DNA from 4 places in the Flintibacter hominis genome. Region 1 is predicted to be linked to each of the others. Evidence: predicted binding sites of a transcription regulator. Region 1 holds the regulator's gene; each other region holds the start of a gene.
What was found. The regulator Rex, encoded in region 1, represses fermentation and respiration genes when NADH is low (regulators of the CRP and FNR family bind a similar motif). The targets are predictions, from matches to a motif close to ATTGTTAANNNNTTAACAAT.
Positions count from the first base shown of each region.

Region 1 (3,612 bases):
TCCGCATTTGAGGCGCTGATGGTATCCACAGCCAGCCGAGTGGGTACCGGAAATATTGTAGGTGTGGCCAATGCCATCGCCATCGGAGGCTATGGCGCCGTGTTCTGGATGTGGCTGATTGCCATTGTGGGAGGCGCGACTGCCTTTGTAGAGAGCACGCTGGCCCAGATCTATAAGAAAAAGGACCCGGAGGGCGGCAGCTATGGTGGTCCGTCCTACTACATTCAGGCGGCTCTTAAGAGCCGGGTGTTGGGCGTTGTCTTCGCCATCGCCCTCATCGCCACCTATGCCGGTGGTTTCAATATGCTGGCCTCCTACAACCTGATTAGCAGCTTTACCAGCTATGACTTCTACGCCAGTGCCGGCACCTTTACCCTGGGCGGCAAAGAGTACAGCGTTGTGGCCGTGGTGGGCGGCGTGATCCTGGCCATCCTGGTGGCCATCTGTGTACTGGGCGGCGGCAAGCGGATCGTCAAGGTTACCGGCGTTTTGGTCCCTGTCATGGGTGTGTTGTATATCCTGATGGCCCTGGTGGTCATGGTGATGAATCTGAATATGATCCCCAGTGTCCTGGGCCGCATTTTCAGCGAGGCATTTGATTTCGGAGCCATGTTCGGCGGTGCCGTGGGCTTTGGTTCCTCGGCCATCATGCAGGGAATCAAGCGTGGCCTGTACTCCAACGAGGCCGGTGTGGGTTCCGCCCCCAACGCCGCCGCGGCCGCTGACGTATCCCACCCCGTCAAGCAGGGATTGGTCCAGATGCTGTCCGTCTTTATTGACACCATCCTGGTCTGTACCGCCACGGCCATGATGTGCCTGTGTACCGGCATCGATATCAAGGGCGGACTGGAGGGTGCGCCCCTGGTCCAGGCGTCTCTGGCTACTACCTTCGGCGCGGTAGGCCCCTACTTTATCACCTTTGCGCTGCTGCTCTTCGCTTTCACTACCCTGCTGGGCAACTTGTTCTACTGTGAGGGCTGTTTGAACTACATCGCTAACCGCAAGCTGGGAAGCGTGCCGATGACTGTGTTCCGGTTTATCGCTTGCGGGCTGGTCTTTGTAGGGGCCCAGTTGTCCTTTGACTTGGTCTGGGACCTGGCCGATGTGCTCATGGGCATTATGGCCATCATCAACCTGCCGGTCATTGTCATTTTGGGCCGTACAGCTATGCGGGCCCTTCAGGACTACATGGAACAGCGCAGGGCGGGCAAGAACCCTGTATTCAAAGCCTCCATCATCGGCCTGAAGGAAAAAACTGATTTTTGGAACTGAATCTGGCAGGCTTTCTGCCAATAAAAGGCCCAGGGACGACGAATCGTCCCTGGGTCTTTTGAGTCGTAAAAGGATTTGACACAAGGGGGGGCAATCAGGTAAACTATATAAAAACATCATATCCAGTGGCCTCCGCTGTATAGGGGAGGTTGTGCAGATGAGGCGAAAGCTATGAAACGAAATACCCGAGTATCAACGGCGGTGATACGCCGCCTGCCCAGATACTACCGACAGCTCTCAGAGCTTCAGGAGTCCGGCGTTGTCCGGATATCCTCCAATGCCTTAGGGAAATCTATGGGACTGACCGCTTCTCAAATCCGCCAAGATTTGTTCTGCTTCGGTGGTTTTGGGCAGCAGGGCTATGGATATAAGGTGGACAGCCTGAAAGAGGAGATCGGTGATATTTTGGGCATTAATCAGGGCCATACCATTGTGGTGCTGGGGACCGGCAACCTAGGCCGGGCTATCATAGAAAATTTTAAATTTTCCAGTAACGGCTTTCAGCTTTTGGCCGCTTTTGACGTAAATGAGCGGGTGGTGGGGACCAGAATCGCTGGGGTGCCTGTCTATCATGCGGATTCCCTGGAGGCCTTTTTGGGGGAAAACCAAGTGAGCGTAGGCCTGCTGACAGTGCCCATCGCCGCTGCCCAGGAGATGGGGGACCGGCTGGTGGCCGCCGGAGTTCGCGGCATCTGGAATTTTACAAACTATGAGATATCCTGTGTTCGGGATGATGTGGTGGTGGAATCGGTCCATTTTTCTGACAGCCTTTTGGCTCTGAGCTACATGATTACCCAGCGGGAGGATCGGGAGGAAGAGAAGAAGGGGGAGCCACAATGAGAAGGCCTGTGATCGGCCTGCTGTGCGGTGTGATGCTGCTGGGTATGCTGGCCTGCGGCGCTTATGCCCTTTCGGGGGGCGACAGCCTGATCAGCCTCAGCTATCTGACCGGGACTTTTGTGCCAAAGGCTGTGTCTACTGGAAACGAAGCTGCGGAAAAAGCCTTACAGGGCACTTACGAGGAGAGCAAAAAAGGCCTCGATAACCTGCATCAGGGCTATCTGGCGCAACTGGCCGGCGAAGAGAGCGGCGCATACAGCGCCACGCTCCAGGCCAGAGATTGGTCGGATGGCGATGAGATGACACTGACCACTGGGGCTGGAGTCATGTTGATGAACGGAGCCGCCTCCGTTTCTCACGACGGGGCTTTCATAGATGTGACAGACGGAATAGAGCTGGCCTCCGGGGCCCGCCTGACCTCCGGACACCGCTACCTGGTGGGAGAGAATACTGTGGCCAGTGTAACGGTCCTGTCCGGGGCGGCCCAGTTGGGGCTCCAGGGCGTCTATGCCCTGGAAGACGGCAGAGAGGATCCGACGCCCTTCTATGATGTGTGCCAGACGGATTGGTACTACGCTCCCGTAGATTATGTGTACCGAAACACACTGTTTTCTGGGATGGACGAGCACCACTTTGGACCGAGTTCAGCTATGAACCGAGCTATGCTAATGACGGTGCTCTACCAGATGGCTGGAGCGCCGAAAGAGGAACTGGAGCGCGCCAGTGTCACCTTTGCCGACGTGCCGGAGAGTGCCTGGTATGCCCCTTATGTGAAGTGGGGCGCGGAGCAGGGAATTACAGCTGGAACAGGAGCAGACACCTTCAGCCCGGAGCAGCAAGTGACCCGCCAGCAGGTGGCGGCGCTGCTGTACAGCTTCACCACGAGTTACCTTGGGCTGGAAGCGGCTGAGGGGGCCGACCTGTCCGGGTATCAGGACCTGGGGCAGGCCAGCGACTGGGCTCATAATGCCCTGTCCTGGGCTGTGGCGGAGGGAATCATCAGCAGTTCTTCTGCCGACAGCCTGACGCTCAGTCCACAAAAGAGTGCTAACCGGGCTGAAGTGGCCACGATGCTGCGTGCCTTCGCGGAAAAAATTATCTGACATAGGCAGAACCCATCCGCCCCCTCCGCATATGATGAGATTGAGAGCGGCAAACAGCCCCTCTCAGAACTTCATATCAGGAGGTACTTCAAATGGGGTGCTGCAATAACGGTTGGGGCGGCGGAGGCTGCCTGTGGATCATCATTCTGATCATCATCCTGTTCTGCTGCGGCGGCTGGGGCAATAGCTGTGGCTGCAACAATGGCTGTGGCTGTAACAATAACAACGGCTGCGGCTGTGGCTGCTGACCAGGCGATCCAGATTGATTGGGAGGCGCGGACCTGAGAGGGCCCGCGCCTTTTTTATGGTCAACGCGGACAAGCCTGTGCCTGGGGTGCGGCTATGGAAGAGAAGAAATGCCGGTGGGGTGAAATCCTTTGGGAGAGGGGGAAGAATG
Region 1 covers NZ_JACOPO010000003.1:344,210-347,821, reverse strand. The annotation lists gene H8S11_RS06970 (alanine/glycine:cation symporter family protein) at 1-1,272, shown strand, start outside; gene H8S11_RS06965 (redox-sensing transcriptional repressor Rex) at 1,444-2,112, shown strand; gene H8S11_RS06960 (S-layer homology domain-containing protein) at 2,109-3,215, shown strand; gene H8S11_RS06955 (hypothetical protein) at 3,308-3,463, shown strand.

Region 2 (3,612 bases), on a different contig from region 1:
GACGGCCGCACAGCACGATATCCTCGTCCTCGACGCCGATCTTGTTGATGGCGGCGGCCAGGATCTGGGAGGTGGCGTAGGTATCGGAGCCACCGAACTCACGGGCGGACACCAGAACGGCGCGGTCAGCGCCGCGGGCCATGACCTCACGCAGCATGGACTCGGCGGGAGGAGGACCCATAGAGACGATCACGACCTCGGCGCCGGTCTGCTCCTTCAAAGTCAGAGCGGCCTCGACGGCGTTCAGGTCGTCGGGGTTGGTGATAGCGGCCATGGAGGCGCGGTTCAGAGTACCATCGGGATTGACGGCCACCTTACCGGAGGTATCGGGGACCTGCTTGACACAAACAATGATTTTCATTTCGATCTGCCTCCTAACTTATTTCACACCCAGAGCACGGGAGATGACCATGCGCTGGACCTCGGAAGTACCCTCGTAGATCTCGGTGATCTTGGCGTCGCGCATCATGCGCTCCACGGGGTACTCACGGGTGTAGCCGTAGCCGCCGAACAGCTGGACGGCGCGGCGGGTCACGTCGGAAGCGGCCTCAGCGGCGAACAGCTTGGCCATAGCGGAATCCATGCCGTAGGGCTCGTGGTTCTGCTTCTTCACGGCGGCGGCGTACACCAGGTACTGAGCGGCCTGCATCCGGGTGTGCATATCGGCCAGCTGGAACTGGGTGTTCTGGAACTGGGACAGACGCTTCTTGAACTGCACGCGCTCCTGGGTGTACTTGACAGCCTCGTTCACAGCGCCCTCGCCCAGGCCCAGAGCCTGCGCGGCGATGCCGATACGGCCGCCGTCCAGGGTCTGCATGGCGATCTTGAAGCCCTGGCCTTCCTTGCCCAGCAGGTTCTCCTTGGGCACGACGCAGTCCTCAAAGATCAGGTCGCAGGTGGAGGAGCCGCGGATACCCATCTTCTTCTCGTGCTTGCCCACAGAGAAGCCGGGGAAGTTCTTCTCCACGATGAAGGCGGAGATGCCGTGGTTGCCCAGAGTCTTGTCGGTCATAGCGAAGACCACCAGAGTTTCGGCTACGGTGCCGTTGGTGATGAAGCACTTGGAGCCGTTGAGCACATAGTCGCCGTTCTCATTCTTTACGGCGGTGGTCTGCTGGCCGGAGGCGTCGGTACCGGCGTTGGGCTCGGTCAGACCGAAGGCGCCGATCTTCTTGCCGGAGAGCAGGTCAGGCAGGTACTTCATCTTCTGCTCCTCAGTGCCGTGCTCAAAGATGGGGGCGCAGCACAGAGAGGTATGGGCGGACACGATGACGGCAGTGGTGCCGCACACCTTGGCCAGCTCCTCAACGCACATGGCGTAGGACAGCACATCGCCGCCGGCTCCGCCGTACTCCTTGGGGAAGTAGATGCCCAGCATGCCCAACTTGCCCATCTTCTCTACGGTTTCCATAGGGAAGCGCTCTTCCTCGTCGATTTCCTCAGCCAAGGGCTTGACCTCGTTCTCGGCGAACTCGCGGTACATCTTGCGGACCATCTCTTGTTCTTTCGACAGATGAAAATCCATTTTTTAGTCCTCCTAGTTTAAATTACTTTGCAATCATCCTTAAACGCCCGGGAGGCGCGCCTTTCTTGACCGGAGAGAGCCGGCCCCGGGGGCAGACGATACATGGTCGGGACGCCGCGTTTGACGAATATTGTTAGAAATTTAACAATAAAAACCGGAAAAAAGCGCAACACAGGAAAGGATCCTGGCGTTGCGAACCATATCAAACACGGCTAAAATCCACTTACAACCCAGATTATAGCTGTTTTTCAGGGGTAAAGCAAGGGGGACATATCTGGCAAATTTAACAGTTTTTCCATATCGGATTTGTCGGAAACGGGAAAATATGCGGAAGTTGCCTAAAAGATTGGCGTATGTTGACCGGCTGCGATTTCGCTGCCCTTTCAGGGCGCCGGGGGGCCGGCCCGTGGTCCGGCTGGATTGGGGGGCGGAGAAGGTGCCTCCGGAAAAGAAGGCCCGAAGTGCCGCTCTTTTTTTGACATATAAAACTGCCCCCTCCGGCTTGGGAGGGGGCAGCTGGATGGGGCGATTTACTTGCTGTAATCGTAGAAGCCCTTGCCGGACTTCTTGCCCAGCAGGCCGCCGCGGACCATCTTCTTCAGCAGAAGGGCGGGGCGGTACTTGGGGTCGCCGGTTTCGGCAAACAGGGTGTCCATAATGGCCAGACACACGTCCAGACCGATGAAGTCGCCCAGAGCCAGGGGGCCCATCGGATGATTGGCGCCCAGCTGCATGGCCTTGTCGATGTCGGCCACAGAGGCGACGCCGGTCTCAACTAGGCCGATGGCCTCGTTGATCATGGGGATCAGGATCTTGTTGACCACAAAGCCGGGGGCCTCGGCCACCTCGACGGGGTCCTTGCCGATGTCCTGGGACAGCTTGTAAATGAAATCAAAGGTCTCCTGGGTGGTGTTGGCGCCGCGGATGATCTCCACCAGCTTCATGGAGGGCACGGGGTTGAAGAAGTGCATTCCGATGACGGGGTGCTTCAGGCCGTTGCCCATCTCGGTGATGGACAGAGAGGAGGTGTTGGAGGCAAAGACAGTTTCGGGCTTGCAGAAGCCGTCCAGCTCGTTCAGAAGCTCCTTCTTGGTGGCCATCTCCTCCTTGACGCACTCAATGACCAGATCGGCGTCGGCGGCCTCCTCATGGGTCTGGGGGATCAGAACGTTGGCCATCAGGGCATCCATAGCCTCCTGAGCCATCTTGCCCTTTTCGACCCGCTTGGCCAGGGACTTGCCCAAGGTATCCTTGTGGCGCTGGGCGGAGGCGGGGCTGCTGGCGTACATCAGGACGGTGTGGCCCTTGGCGGCAAAGACCTGGGCGATGCCCCGGCCCATGGTGCCGGCGCCGAACAATGCGACTTTCATACTGTGTTCCTCCTAATTAAAATAAGTAAAATGGTGCCAGATCCGCTGGCGGGGGTCGGCCGGGGAAACCCGGCCCCGCTCTTATGGACCCCAGTATACCTGTTTTTTTGTGCAAACGCAAGAGGAAAGGGGGGGAATATTTTAAACAATATTTTTTCCGTGTAATTGGGCAAAGCCCTGAAAAAATGCAGCTTTTTCAGTTTTGACCTGCATATCTTGCCGGAAAGCTGCCGTTTGTTGCCCTGCGGTCAGTTGAACATATTAGTAAGGACGATGCGCTCCACGGTGTCCCCGTCAAAGAAAAACAGGATCGCCGGGCCCAGCCCCTGGGAAAACTCCAGCTGGAACAGGTCGGAGACCTGCTCCGGGTCGTGGCCGCTCCAGGGCAGATAGGCCAGCAGATCAGGCTCCTCCGGATACTGTCCCCAGTAGTCGCCGGTGAGAGCCTCTGGATAGGCGGCCAGCACCTCCGCCCGGCTGGCCCCTACCCGGATGCCCCGGGGGGTGTACAGGTCGGACATGGAGGCCTCCAGGGTGTGGATGGAGTCGGCGTCGTCTGCCGCGCTGTGATAGCACAGGGCGGTAAAGGTGCCCGTGGGGTAGTTGGCGGAGACCCGGTACCAGTAGTCCCCATCGTGGTAGATGGGTTCGTAGTCCTCCAACTGCTCCGTCTCGCAGCTCCCGGTGTCCAGGCAGGAGAAGGACAGATCCATCCCC
Region 2 covers NZ_JACOPO010000007.1:11,540-15,151, reverse strand. The annotation lists gene acrB (acryloyl-CoA reductase electron transfer subunit gamma) at 1-361, opposite strand, end outside; gene H8S11_RS10580 (acyl-CoA dehydrogenase) at 380-1,525, opposite strand; gene H8S11_RS10575 (3-hydroxyacyl-CoA dehydrogenase family protein) at 2,056-2,895, opposite strand; gene H8S11_RS10570 (hypothetical protein) at 3,144-3,612, opposite strand, start outside.
Region 2: H8S11_RS10580 (acyl-CoA dehydrogenase) is a predicted target of Rex. The motif match lies at 1,655-1,674, and genes of this name have one in related genera.

Region 3 (3,612 bases), on a different contig from region 1:
CCACAGGGAGGAATAGGACACGCCCGCTGTCGAATATACCTTTTTTGGGCAGCAGCCGCATGATAGGTACCGCCTTTCTGTCAAGTTCTCATACCCATATTCTACCAAAATATGGTAAATAATAGGTCGAAAACACAGAGGGGCAGAAAAAAATCCGTAAAAATTTCAGAGGGAGGGTCAAAGGCTGACTGAATAGATAAAAAATGAATGATTGATATGGGAAACTTGCACAATTATAAAAGGAGAGGAAGAGAATACCTTGTAAATTCAAAGCGAGGTGTATATAATGGAAGCAGAACAAAAAGTGCTGTAAAAAGCGGGGATGAGGGAAATAAAAGGAAGGAGAGAGGGAGAGGGCCGGGTCCAATGCCGTTGCATGTATGATTACGGCCGTTTTGTTTCTGGAAAATCCTTGCGAAAGTATAAGGGAAGATAGGGAAGGAGAAGGAGAATTATGAAAACAAAAAAACTGCCTCTTGCCTTTTGGATCTTTGTCGGCTTAGTGGCTGGTATTGCCGCGGGCCTGATACTGATGGCGGTCCCTGACGGAGGGCAGATTGCCATTGGCTATATCAAGCCCTGGGGCGACATCTTTTTGAACCTGCTGAAATTTATTGTAGTGCCTATCGTCCTGTTTTCCATCGCTGCCGGAGTCATCTCGATGCAGGACATCAGCCGCGTGGGTTCGGTAGGTGGCAAGACAGTGGTATATTATATGTGTACCACAGCCTTTGCGGTGGTGCTGGCCCTAACGCTGGCCAGCGTGGCGAAGGGGGCCGGCCTCTTTACGACCTTGGAAACCAGCGGCCTGAGCTATGAACCCCCAGCGGGAAAAAGCATTATGTCGGTCATTGTGGATATTTTCCCCGCCAACCCAATCACGCCGTTGGCCAACGCCTCTATGCTCCAGGTCATCGTCATTTCTTTGCTGCTGGGCTTCGGTATCCTGCTGGCCGGAGAGAAGGGGCTGGTGGCCGCCCAGATTGTGGACAGTTTCAATGAGGTGTCCATGAAGATTATGGACCTGATTATCAAGTTGTCTCCCATTGGTGTAGCCTGCCTGATCTGTCCGGTCATCGTGGAAAACGGCCCGGAGATCCTAGCATCCCTAGTGGCGGTGCTGCTGGTGGCCTATGTGGGGTATATCCTCCATGCCGTCCTGGTCTATTCCCTGACCGTGGGTACCTTGGGGGGAGTGTCCCCTCTCAAATTCTTTGCTTACATGGCCCCGGCTATGATGATGGCCTTTTCCTCCGCGTCTTCAGTAGGGACGCTGCCCTTTACGCTGGAGTGTTCCGAGCGGCTGGGGGCCCGGCGTGAGGTGGCCTCCTTTGTCCTGCCCCTGGGGGCCACCATCAATATGGACGGTACCGCCATCTACCAGGGCGTCTGTGCCATCTTTATCGCCACGGCCTTCGGCATTGATTTGAGCCTGGGACAAATGGTCACCATAGTGCTCACCGCTACCCTCGCCTCTATCGGTACCGCCGGCGTACCAGGGGCGGGCATGGTCATGCTGGCCATGGTTCTTCAAAGCGTCAATATCCCCATCGAAGGTATCGCTCTGGTGGCCGGGATCGACCGGATCTTCGATATGGGCCGTACTACAGTGAACATCACTGGCGATGCCGCTTGTGCGGTCATCGTGTCCAAGATGGAGGACCGTAAGACCGCCAAGACGCAGGGCGCGGTCCGCTGATTTTCTCCGCGTTGTGCCTGGAGAGGCGGTGAGGGCCGCCCGATCCACAAAGCTGGCGCGTCAATGGAACAATAAGAGGGAGCCCCTCCTTTGGGAGAGGCTCCCTCTTACTTTTTAAACAAGCCGGAAAAGAATTTGATTTTTATTTAAATAATAATTATATTATTCTATAATAGAATTAAGCAACAAAAATATTTATTTAGAAAAAACTTATTTAATTATATAGACAAATTGGAAAAGAGATATATAATGAAAGCTATACTAAATATATATTTTTTAGTATTTATTGAAAAGTAAAATGGAGGATGATGTAAAATGGGTATTCCAGTTGGGATCAATGGATTCGGACGGATTGGAAGGGTTGTACTCCGAATCATCTTGGAGCGAGGGGACGGCTTTGACCTGCGCGGCATCAATTTGCGTAAGGCTGACCTGGACTACATGGAGTACATGGTGAAGTATGATTCAGTGTTTCACACCTTTCAGGGGACGGTGGAGCATGATGGCCGCGACCTGATTGTAAACGGACGCAGGATCCGGGTATTCAGTCAAAGCGACGCGGGGCAGATCCCATGGAGCGAGTGCGGCGCACAGTACATCGTAGAATCCACCGGGGCCTTTAACTCCCAAGAGCTGGCCTCCCTCCATTTTCAGGGCGGGGCAAAAAAAGTGGTCATTACCGCTCCGGCCAAAGATGAAATGACGCCCACCTTTGTCATGGGCGTCAACCACTGGAATTATAGCGCGGATATGGATGTAGTATCCAACGCCTCCTGCACGACAAATTGTCTTGCGCCTCTGACTAAGGTCATCCAAGACAATTTTGGGATAGAGCAGGCCCTTATGTCTACCATCCATGCCTCCACAGCCAAGCAGAAGGCGGTAGACGCCAGAGCAGGGCGTGATTGGAGGACAGGCCGCTCTGTCATTGGCAACATCATTCCCTCCACGACCGGGGCGGCCAAGGCGGTGGGCCTGGTCATTCCGGAGCTGAAGGGCAAAATGACCGGGATGTCCTTCCGTGTCCCGACCAATGATGTATCCGTGGTGGACCTGACCGCCCGCTTGGTGACACCCACCACCTATGAGGAGATATGCCATGCTGTCCATGTGGCCGCCCAGGGCCCCATGAAGGGAATCCTATCCTATACCAGAGATCAGATCGTGTCCTCCGATATCATTGGCAATCCCCACACCTCCATTTTGGACGAAACCGCGGGTATCATGCTGGATGACCGCTTTGTCAAGCTGATCGCTTGGTATGATAACGAGTGGGGGTACTCCAATAAAGTGCTGGACCTGATTTCCCATATGTACCGCGTGGACCGTTCCTAAAAGGAGAGCCGTCTGCCGGGAAACCAGCAGGCGGCTCTTTTTTGTTTTACTCGTCTGCGGTCGTTCTGGTACGCCAGGCGATCTCAGATTCCAAGTCGCTTTTCAGCTTGTTGTTCTCCGCCACCAGATCGTCGTAGTGCCGGCTTTGGACATAGTATTTGACAAACTCAAAAGTGGCCTCCTGGAATTCCTCCTCGCTATAAGAGGGGAGGAGGGAGCCGTTGACTCGCTTTAGGCCCTGGACGGAAATGAGGACCAGACGGCGGTTCTTTTCAGACAGGCGGGCCAGCTTCAGGGTGTCAGGAATCTCCAGACCCAGGCCGTAGGCCTCGTTCACCAGTTCCAGCAGCCGGCGCTGTTCCGGCTTGGCCGATACGATGACCCCGTATTTTTGGAATAGGTCCTTTAGATAATCTACCGATACCAGTTCTCTGGTAATGGTCCCTTTGCCAATGCCGGAGAACATTGTATTTGACAGGGAAAAGCTGACATAAACCTCATTTCCAGTTTTCGGATAACCCATGGACGTTTCCTCCTATACTTTAAATAAAATAGACTGGGGTGAAAGGGGCTGTGTA
Region 3 covers NZ_JACOPO010000008.1:51,012-54,623, reverse strand. The annotation lists gene H8S11_RS11275 (ParB/RepB/Spo0J family partition protein) at 1-61, opposite strand, end outside; gene H8S11_RS11270 (hypothetical protein) at 208-384, shown strand; gene H8S11_RS11265 (dicarboxylate/amino acid:cation symporter) at 455-1,699, shown strand; gene gap (type I glyceraldehyde-3-phosphate dehydrogenase) at 2,015-3,034, shown strand; gene H8S11_RS11255 (hypothetical protein) at 3,081-3,557, opposite strand.
Region 3: gap (type I glyceraldehyde-3-phosphate dehydrogenase) is a predicted target of Rex. The motif match lies at 1,838-1,857, and genes of this name have one in related genera.

Region 4 (3,612 bases), on a different contig from region 1:
TGGAGATGACAAACAGGGCTTTGGCGCCCTTGATCTTATAAAAGGAGTAAAAATAGGCGATAGGGATGCCCAGGATCAGGGAGACTGCGGTGACGGAGACGGTCACCAGCATACTGTTGACCATGGTGTCTGTGTAGTAGGACTTGCTGAAAAATTTGGTGAACTCCGCCAGGGAGAACTGGCCCTCGGGTGTGATGACTGACTGCTTCAGCAGACCAAACATGGGGTAGACCAGGAAGAGCAGGAAGGTGGCCAGCAGGACCAGAGAGACCACCGTCCATAGCTCAAACTTTTTCTTTTTTACTGTCATACTATGCGCCCTCCTCTGTCAGGATGCAGCGCAGTCGTTGCACACGCCGGTGAGGATATTGGCGGAGCCATCGGCGGTGAACACATTGACTTTTTCTGTGTTTAGCTGCAGCTTAATGTGAGTGCCAGGGCGGATGATGCTGTCGATAGAGGACTCCTGGATGATCTCCACTTCCTCGCCGGAATCCAAATGGACAAAATAGTGTGTGTTCAGGCCGAGGAACACACAGTCATCCACCACTCCGTCAATGCCATCCACAGTGGCATCCTGGGTGAGCAGGAATTCCTCCGGCCGGACGGACATGATCACGTCCTGGTTCTGGCGGTATTGGTCCATCACGTTCTGGATCTCGGCCCGATGCCCCTTCTGCGTAAGCAGATAGGTTCTGCCGCCCTCGACTACCAGCTTGGCGTTCATCACATTGGAGCGGCCAATAAAGGTAGATACGAACAAGTTGGCAGGCCGCTGGTAGATATTCTTGGGCGTTCCGACATGCTGGATAACGCCATCCTTCATGACAGCGATCCGGTCGGAAACGGCCATGGCCTCCTCCTGGTCATGGGTGACGTAAACAGTAGTGATATTGACGCTGTGCTGGATGTTCTTGATGACGGTCCGCATCTCCACCCGGAGCTTGGCGTCCAGATTGGAGAGCGGTTCATCAAAAAGCAGAACGTCGGGCTGGATACACAGGGCACGAGCTAGAGCAACACGCTGCTGCTGTCCGCCAGACAGACGTTCCGGCAGGCGGTCGGCATACTGGTCAATCTGCATCAGCTTCATGAACTCGTCGGTTTTGGAGGCAATTTCAGCTTTTGGGAGCTTTTTGTTCTTCAGACCGAACTCCACATTTTTACGCACAGTCATGTGGGGGAAGATGGCGTAGTTTTGAAACACCATGCCAATGTTGCGTTTAGCGGGATCCAGGTCATTGATGCGTCGATCGCTGAAATAGAAGTCTCCTCCCTCGATGGAGTTAAAACCGGCGATCATCCGAAGCAGGGTGGTTTTACCACAGCCAGAGGGCCCCAGCAGAGTGAAGAATTCTCCCTCCTTGATATCTAGGTTCAGGTCAGGGATTATCACATTCTCCCCGTACTTCTTTAAGGCGTGCTTGATCGAAATGGTCACACTCACAGTACATTCTCCTCTCAAATACACACATGGCCGGCAGGCGGTCTGCTTTTTGTCTGTATCTGCTTTTTTATCTTTTAATGGCGGATTATCCGCCGGACGCGCATAAAAGTGAGCCGGTTCCGGATCAGAGGGGAGGCCTCCAAAATCAGTTCCAGAGCCGCTTCAGGGACGCCCAGGTCAGACAGGGAGGCACTTGCCTTCAGGTCCGTTAAAAACTGATGGATCTGAGCGGCGGGAGGGATTTTCGCAATGATTTGCCGTATCTGAGGCCACTGCTGTATCAGCCGCTCCGGCGTTACCTGGGCCAGACAGTCATGGAGGTTTTCCTCCCGGCAGGCGGAGAAAAGCCTGGGGCCAAACACTTCCATCAGCCGCTCATCTGACACAGGGGCATAGGGCAGCGCCAGTGAGGCGATGTTCTCTATCTGGGATAGGCGCTGATATTCCTGAGCGATGAGAAGCGTGCCGACGCCAACCTTCTCTCCGTGGAGAGCGCTGCTATGAGTGCGCAGGGCCGCTGGCTCCACCTCGATGAAATGGGATACATGGTGTTCCGCTCCAGAGGCAGGGCGGGAGGTGCCAATCATCTGCATGGCAAGTCCGCTCATCAAAAGCCCGTAGACTACCGCCTCGTAAGCGGCGGAGCCGCCGCTGCGCAGGTCGCGGCATCTGGTCCAAATGCTGTCAACAGCATCCTCCATAATTTGATAGATGACTGGGCAAAGCTTTTCTCCAGTGAGGAGATGGGAGATGCGCCAATCAGTCAAAGCAATGAATTTGCCCAGCATATCGCCAATCCCGCTTGCGGTGAGCCACCAGGGGGCGGCGGAGATCACATCAAGATCGGCCACGACAAGGAGCGGTGCCTGACAGGGTATCGTTTTTTTATATCCATGCCAAGTCATGGCCGCCACATTGGAGCAGAAACCATCGCAACTGGCGGCGGTAGGGATAGAAATGAATGGAATACCCCGCTCCGTCGAGCAATAGCGGGTGATATCGTGGACAGTACCCCCGCCAATGGCCAGCATCACTTGAATATCTGGTTCCAGACGAGCTAACACGCTGGCGGTAGAGTTCTCATCGGCATGGAGCCCAGAGGGGGATAGGATGATTTCCTGCTCCGCTCTAGGGTGTATGGAATTTGGGATGGCGCGGTAAGTATTTTCATCGTAGACCGCACAACGCTTTCCAACAACGGGAATGCTGGAAAGAATTTCCTCCAGATGGAAAAGAGCCCCTTCCTGAATGACACATATCTGGGTCGCAAGGAGGTGTTCCCCGCCGCAAGAGCAGGGTCCGCTCAAATGGTTGGCGTCTATTTTCACATTTCAGGACCTCCTGGGTATTCGAACAGAAACGAAAGGGAAACAAGACAAGCGCATTGACTTCAACATTTCCTTTTGTTAATATATAAACAAAAGGGAGGAAAATGGCTCGTGATTTGTACATATTTTATAGCCACTATAATAACTGAAGTGAGCATTTCTGTCAACAGTGTTAATATAGAACAATAAAAAATCATTTTCGCTCATGGAGAAGGGGACTATGCTGAAAGAAGAACGACATCAAAAACTACTAAAGGTCCTGGCAGAGAAGGAATTTGCCACGGTAGAGGAACTGAGCAAAAGCCTTTTGGTTAGTATGCCTACTATCCGGCGTGATCTGACTGAGCTGGCCCGCCGAAAGCTGATCATTCGCAATCACGGCGGAGCTATGCACATTCCGACGGAGAATGTGATAGCTCCGGTGGACTTCCGAAAGAGCGTCAACTACAAGAAAAAGAATCTTTTGGCCCGGGAGGCCGTAAAATTTGCTCTTAACAATATGGTGGTCTTTCTCGACGGTTCCACCACTGCTTCTTATCTGTGCGACTATTTAAAAGGGCGTCCTGATATCATTGTCATTACCAACAGCTTGACGACTGGCGCCCATTTGAAAAGCCTGGGCCTGCGAACCTACTGCCTTGGGGGCGAGGTAATCGGAAGCTCCTCCTCTGTGGGGGGGGCCATGGCCATTGAAACAGCCGCGAACTTTAATATCGACGTAATGTTCTTCTCAGCATCAGGAGTAAATGAGAAGGGAATGATCGTGGATACCTCAGAGAAAGAAACGGAGTTGAGGGCTTTCCTGCTGAAAAACGCGGCGGTCAGCGTGTTTCTATG
Region 4 covers NZ_JACOPO010000012.1:15,855-19,466, forward strand. The annotation lists gene H8S11_RS12790 (ABC transporter permease) at 1-310, opposite strand, end outside; gene H8S11_RS12795 (ABC transporter ATP-binding protein) at 329-1,447, opposite strand; gene H8S11_RS12800 (sn-glycerol-1-phosphate dehydrogenase) at 1,522-2,775, opposite strand; gene H8S11_RS12805 (DeoR/GlpR family DNA-binding transcription regulator) at 2,996-3,612, shown strand, end outside.
Region 4: H8S11_RS12800 (sn-glycerol-1-phosphate dehydrogenase) is a predicted target of Rex. The motif match lies at 2,850-2,869, and genes of this name have one in related genera.